One region of the Peribacillus sp. Hz7 genome, then DNA from elsewhere that is predicted to be linked to it. Evidence: riboswitches for the same ligand, from Rfam matches in the RefSeq annotation. Region 1 holds a riboswitch; the other holds the start of a gene.
The links. A riboswitch is a leader RNA that binds a small molecule or an ion and turns the genes downstream of it on or off. The one in region 1 is predicted to bind cobalamin.
Positions count from the first base shown of each region.

Region 2: another riboswitch for cobalamin. It lies ahead of bluB (5,6-dimethylbenzimidazole synthase); the one in region 1 lies ahead of ACE199_RS08880 (ribonucleoside-diphosphate reductase subunit alpha).

Region 1 covers NZ_JBHHJV010000004.1:272,290-275,948, reverse strand. Annotated here, with positions in the region: gene ACE199_RS08880 (ribonucleoside-diphosphate reductase subunit alpha) at 1-1,967, opposite strand, end outside; cobalamin riboswitch at 2,139-2,319, opposite strand; gene ACE199_RS08875 (manganese-dependent inorganic pyrophosphatase) at 2,577-3,506, shown strand.
Region 2 covers NZ_JBHHJV010000011.1:54,629-58,287, reverse strand. Annotated here, with positions in the region: gene ACE199_RS15180 (PCYCGC motif-containing (lipo)protein) at 106-597, shown strand; gene ACE199_RS15175 (MFS transporter) at 907-2,130, shown strand; cobalamin riboswitch at 2,193-2,370, shown strand; gene bluB (5,6-dimethylbenzimidazole synthase) at 2,440-3,096, shown strand; gene ACE199_RS15165 (DUF421 domain-containing protein) at 3,306-3,659, opposite strand, start outside.

The sequences.
Region 1 (3,659 bases):
TTAAAGTTCTTCTTTTCCTCATAAAATTCGATTTCGTATAATGGATCGATGCCGTCTGTTGAGTTCCCGATTTTTGCTGTGGACGAGTTCGGCGCAACAGCCATCAAATATCCATTACGAATTCCGTTTTGTTGAATGTTGTGTTTCAGTTCGTTCCATTTCTCATCATGGTAGTCGCGCAGTTCGAAATAGTGACCGGTCTGCCAGTCTGAACCTTCGAAATAGCGGTAGCTGCCTTTTTCTTTTGCTAGTTCGCATGATGCTTGAATCGTTAAGTAAGCGATTGTTTCGTATAAAGAATCAGCAAGCTGAATCGCTTCTTCAGATTCCCAGTAGATTTTTTTGACCGCGAGCAGGTGATGCCATCCGAATGTTCCAAGACCAATCGCGCGATAACGTTGATTAGAAATCTTTGCTTGTTTAACAGGTAAGGTATTGATATCAATCACATTATCAAGCATGCGTACTTGAATAGGAATTAAGCGTTCTAGAACTTTCGCTTCAACAGCACGTGGTAAATTAATAGAAGAAAGATTGCAAACGACGAAGTCTCCGCTTTTTCTTACGATAACAATGTCGCCATCTTCTGTTTCATATTCTTCTGTAATCGATGTCGGACTTAGGTTTTGGGCGATTTCGGTACATAGATTTGAGCAATAAATCATTCCTTTATGACGATTCGGATTTTTTCGATTCACCTCATCGCGATAGAACATATAAGGAGTTCCTTCTTCTAATTGTGAAATCATAATTCCTTTCATGACATCAATCGCTTGTACTTTTTCGTAAGCATAGCTTGGGAGTTTACCATGTTCGGCTGCTTCAACAGCGAGTGCGTAGTGCTTACGGAAGCTTCCGTTGCCCTTTTCCTCATCGTAAAAATCTTCAAGAGAGAAGCCGAGATTTTGCTTCACACTATGCGGATCGAATAAGTACCATTCTTTACGATCTCGAACTGCTTCCATAAATAAATCAGGAATACAAACCCCAGTAAAAATATCATGAGCTTTCAAACGGTCATCCCCGTTTTGTGTTTTTAAGTCTAGGAAACTCATAATGTCTTTATGCCAGGCATCTAAGTAAATAGCAATCGCACCTTTTCGTTGTCCAAGCTGGTCTACGCTAACCGCCGTTTGATTGAATAGGCGAATCCAAGGAGTAGTGCCAGAGCTGTTTCCAGAGAAGCCGCGAATATCTGATCCAAGAGAACGAATCTTTCCTACGTATAATCCAACGCCGCCGCCAAACTTGGATACTTTTGCGGCATCGTAGTTTGAAAGATAAATGCCATCAATGGAATCTTCTACAGCATCAATAAAACAGGAACTTAGTTGTCCGTGCGTTTTTCCTGCATTGGATAGTGTAGGTGTGGCAACCGTCATATAAAGATTAGACATCGCCCAGTAGGCTTCTTTAATTAGATCTAGACGTTTATCTTTCGGTTCATTACGCATAATTTCCATCGCGATAATCATAAAGCGTTCTTGCGGCAACTCATAGACAGCGTTTTTCTCAGGGCGAGCTAAGTAACGGTCATTTAGCAAGTAGATGCCAATATAAGAGAAAAGCTTATCCTTCTCGGGGTCAATAGATCGTCCTAATTCTTCCATTTCTGCTTTTGTATAAGATTCTAGTAATTCCGCTTTATAAACAGGGTAACGTTGCCCTTCTTGTACGCTTGATAGCTGTTTTATTAAATCGTAGAACGGGCCGTAAGAAGTGTCTGTATACCCGCGATTGATTTGCGCTTCTCGATACATAGAGTTTAATAATTCTGCAGCAGCAACGAATGTCCAGTCTGGAGCATCAATATCGACGTTCTCAAGTGCCATTTGGATAAGCTTCTTAGACGTTTGTGCAGCACCTACATCTGCTTGTCGATCCAACCATTTTTGAAAGCGTTGTTTGTATTTATCCATATGGAGTGTATGGTCGAAATCATTTGATAGGGAAGCCAACTGCAACATGCTTTGTTCTTTTGAATTTGTTAGAGTAGTCAAGGGAAGAAGCCTCCTTTTGTATTTTAGGTAAATAAAAAAATCCACCCGAGAATGAGTGGATTAAACGACTGAAATAAAAGACTAGTAAAGATAGCTTTTAGGCAATCGTTTCATCATCTCAATCCTCGAAGAATAAGAAACTAGAATGAAGTATAGGCAGGTCTCCTGACTTATGATCTCTCTACTTTGAGTCCTTCCCGTATTCCGATTAATACAGTGGCTTTCTCATTTCGTCACATTTACAGTTGCGAGGACAGTTCCGGATTCTCACCGGATTCCCTATTTAGCCATCTCTGGCACCTTTACTTTATATATCAATATATAGATGTTTTTGGTTTATTTTTGTCAATATCTAGTATTGATTGCAAGTATTATCATAATCTATCTTTTGCTAAATTTCAACTATTTATTTTTGAGCATGGAAAGGATAAATTATATTATTTAACCTATATAAAAAGTAGGAAAAAGGAATATTAGGAATTTAAAATGGCTAAAATTGTGATAGAATAGAGGGGACATATGGTATTCTTTCAAAGGAAGATTACCAATAAAATTTTACACAAAAGGAGAAATAACGTGGAAAAAGTACTTATTTTCGGACATAAAAATCCAGATACAGATACAATTTGTTCTAGTATCGCTTATGCTGATTTAAAAAAACAATTAGGTGTTGAAGCTGAACCAGTTCGTTTAGGTGAAGTAAATGGCGAAACACAATATGCATTAACACAATTTAATTTCGATGCGCCTCGCCTTGTTGAAAAAGTAGCTGGCGAAGCAGCTGGCGTTATTTTAGTTGACCATAACGAACGTCAACAAAGTGCAGATGATATCGATCAAGTACAAGTGTTAGAGGTTATTGATCATCACCGTATCGCTAACTTTGAAACAAGTGATCCGTTATATTATCGTGCTGAGCCTGTTGGATGTACAGCAACGATTTTAAATAAATTGTATAAAGAAAATGGAAAATCAGTTCCGAAAGAAATTGCTGGTTTAATGTTATCAGCTATTATTTCTGATACATTATTGTTTAAATCACCAACATGCACAGACCAAGATGTAGCAGCAGCAAAAGAATTAGCAGAGATTGCTGGTGTAGATGCTGAAGCATACGGTTTAGAAATGCTTAAGGCTGGTGCTGATTTAAGCGACAAAACAGTAGAGCAATTAATTTCTCTTGATGCAAAAGAATTCTCAATGGGAGAAGCAAAAGTAGAAATCGCTCAAGTGAATGCGGTAGACACAAATGACGTACTTGCTCGTCAAGCTGAGATCGAAGCAGTAATTAATAAAGTGATTGACGAAAAAGGATTAGATCTATTCTTCTTCGTTGTAACAGACATTTTAAATAATGATTCTGTAGGTCTTGCACTTGGTAAAGAAGCAAGCGCAGTTGAAAAAGCTTATAATGTATCATTAACAAACAACACAGCAACGCTTAAAGGTGTTGTATCTCGTAAAAAGCAAATCGTTCCAGTATTAACGGATGCTTTTACAAAATAATTTGTAGAATAAAGGCTGTTCGAAAGTTGCTTTCGGGCAGCCTTTTTACATGTAAACGTATTTTTGGGAAGGCTTAATGGTTGAAGGGACTTACTTCATCATATTTACTGCTTGTATAGTCCATTCATTGTTGCTGCCGTTGTATAAGAAGGT
Region 2 (3,659 bases), on a different contig from region 1:
TCAATTGAATGTTGATAAATTTGCTTTAAGAAAACATTAACTTTGAAGAAGCCCCACTTTTTCTAGTAAAATAATAAAAACCAAATTTTTCTAGAGGTGTATATGATGAGATGGAAAAAAACAATGCTAACATTTGGAATTTGTTCTACCCTATTACTTGGAGCTTGTTCTAGTAAAGAAGAAAGTCATGATAATCATCCAATTCATACGGAACATACAGATTCAGGTGATATTCGTGAAGAAACAAGCGGGATAGGAGAAATGCCTGAATTTCTAGCGGATAAACCAGAGGATATGCAGACCATCTATGCAGCTGCTGCTAAACATCAAAAGCTATTAGAACAAATCCCTTGTTATTGTGGATGCGGGGAATCGGCCAACCACAAAAACAATTACGACTGCTTTGTGTTTGAAAACAGAGAAAGCGGAGCTGTTGTCTGGGATGATCATGGGACGAAATGTGGTGTCTGTTTAGAAATTGCCGCTCAGGCAGTAGTTGATTTTAACAACGGAAAAACGGTAAAAGAAATACGAAAGGCAATTGATCAACAATATAAAGACGGATATGCAAAGCCAACGGATACGCCGGAAGTGTGAATTTTATTGGTAATTTAATGAAAAAATGTATTGAAAAAGAAGAAAAAACAATGTAACATAGGTACATCTTAAATCGAAAGGGTGACCATAGGACGATGATTAACTAATCCTGTTTTAAAGAATAGATTCGTTATATAATACGAAGTTATTTTTGAATGGGATTAGTCTGTACTTTAAAAAAATCATCGAAGTTGTAGTACATGGTGTACTATGTCTTTTTCTATGGTTTTTGACGACCTCCTATCCAAAAATAACGGATGGGAGGTTTTTTGTTGTCTCCCATAATCATTAATAGAAAAGGGGAATGTTATGTCACAATTATTGAAAAATCGATTTGTTCAAGCGATTTTCCTATCCGCATTGTTTCTTCAAATAGGCATTTGGGTGAGGAATTTTGCGATTTTGTTATTTATTATGGAAAAAACCAATGGAAATGCTTTTGCTGTTTCCATGATCTCTGTTGCTGAATTTGCTCCGATTTTTATTTTTTCTTTTATTGGCGGGACATTTGCTGATCGTTGGCGGCCAAAAAGAACGATGGTATGGTGTGATATATTAAGTGCTATTTCGGTTTTTGCGGTAGTGCTCACACTAGTGTTTGGTTCTTGGCATATTGTCTTTTTTGCTACATTGATTTCGTCGATTTTATCGCAGTTTTCTCAGCCGTCGGGGATGAAACTCTTTAAGATGCATTTAAGCCCGGAATTGCTGCAGTCAGCGATGTCGATTTACCAAACGATTTTTGCTGTCTTTATGGTGCTTGGGCCTGTTCTTGGTACGATGATTTTCCAACAATTTGGAATTGTTGTGTCGATGATTGCTACAGGAATAGCCTTTCTTCTTTCTGCAGTGATGCTTCTATTCATTCCAGCTGACCATAAAACAGAGGATGAACAGACAGCTACAACCTTACTTGAAGATATGAAAAGCGGCATTCGTTATGTTCTCGCTAAAAAGGAATTGAAGCTACTTGGAATTTGTTTTATGGCTGCAGGACTTGCAATCGGACTTATTCAACCTTTAGCGGTTTTTCTTGTAACAGAACGATTAGAGTTAGCAAAAGAAAATTTACAATGGCTGTTAATGGTGAATGGAGTCGGAATGATTTTGGGAGGAGCGGCTTCTGTTATATTCTCTAAATCTCTTCTTCCGCAAAAGCTTTTAGTAATTGGGATGTTAGCCAATGCAATTGGGATGAGTGTGATTGGTTTTTCAACAGACCTTACATTAACTCTTGTCGCTGAATTTGTGAACGGATTTTTCCTCCCATGTATTCAAGTCGGCATTAATACGATGATTTTACAAAACACAAAATCGGAATTTATTGGAAGAGTGAACGGTACGTTAAGTCCGCTTTTCTCTGGAGCGATGGTATTAACAATGAGTATTGCTGGTATTTTAAAAGAAATGTTTTCAATTATTATGATTTTTGAAGCAGCTGCGATTCTATTTATTATCGGACTTTTGTTTATTCTGCCAATCTATAACATGCAAGCATCAGAGAGTGTTGAAGGAATGCTATCAAAAGAGTAAAATCTTGACTTATTATATGAGTCATGGTAATTTAGTTTCGGATAACAATAGTATTGGACATATCATCTAAACGCCATATTGGTGCTTCCATGTGGAAGAGAATAGGGAAATCGGTAAAACGATGCGGAGCCCGCCACTGTAGTTGAGGAGTCGCTGTCATAGCCACCGGATTTATTTCCGGGAAGGGACAGACTGACGTTGAATCATAGCCAGGAGACCTGCCAGTATTGGATGTTCTGAGATTTGGCAAATTCTCAGCCTATTTAGGCTGGGAATTTTTTTATTGTCTAAAAAATTGGAGGGATTAGTATGAACAAGTTAAGTGAAGCAGAAAAAAGTGGAGTCTATAAAGCGATTTTTAATCGAAGAGATATTCGGACCTTTTTACAAACACCGATTCCGGATGAAACATTATATAAACTATTAGAAGCGGCTCACAGTGGCCCATCAGTTGGATTTATGCAGCCATGGAATTTTATCATTATCAAAGATGACGAAACAAAGAAAAAACTAGCTGCCATCGTTGAAAAAGAACGACGCGCGCTTGCGATTCATTATGAAGGAACGGATCGCGAGTTAACCTTTTTAGATTTGAAAATTGCTGGAATTCTTGAAGCACCTGTCACAATTTGTGTGACATGCAACCCATTCAGTGCTGGTGACCATGTATTAGGAAGAAACTCAATCCCTGAAACGGATTTAATGTCCACAAGCTGTGCCATCCAAAACATGTGGCTTGCTGCTTATGCAGAAGGACTAGCGATGGGCTGGGTAAGCTTTTATAAAAAAGCCGATGTCCGAACGATTTTAGGTATCCCCTATCATGTGGATCCAGTCGCTTTACTTTCCGTTGGTTATACGGAAAATTATCCGGATCGACCTTTGCTAGAGATTTATAATTGGGAGAAACGACAACAATTGGATGGAATGATTTTTGAGGGGGAGTGGGGAGGTCGCTCTAAATAAGTCAATAACTATGTACTTTGTAAATAGATAAGTATATTTATAATGATATTAGTTGAAAGTTTAAGAGGGGAATCCTGTTGACTTTGAATAACTATTGCTTTTAAAAAGATTGCGAACCTCCATCAATGTAGCGTATACAGGGAGGTTCGCGAATGTCTTTCTTTTGAACCAACAACACCAGTTAGCCACACTACGGCATAGCATCCTCCTTAGTTAGAGGGTGAGGATTGAAACTGATAAGTCTGTACAAAAATCCCGTCTCCCTCCAACCATTCAGCGATAAAAACATCTTTATAATCTGAAATATCTTGTGATGAGAGTTGCACCTTTAACCAATGTTCATCAAATCCTAAATCTTTTAGTTCATCCCACAGTACTTCTCCATCACGAATGAGCGTAACAGGAACGTAAACAGGTGTCCCTGAAAGATTGAAATCCTGCAATGTTGTTTTCTGATACTGTGGTTTTTTTAAAATGCTAATAGAACCGTTCGCCTCTAAATAACAAAAGGCCACTTCTCGAATCGAAAAGGTTTCACTTTGCCGAAGTAAGCTTTGTAACTG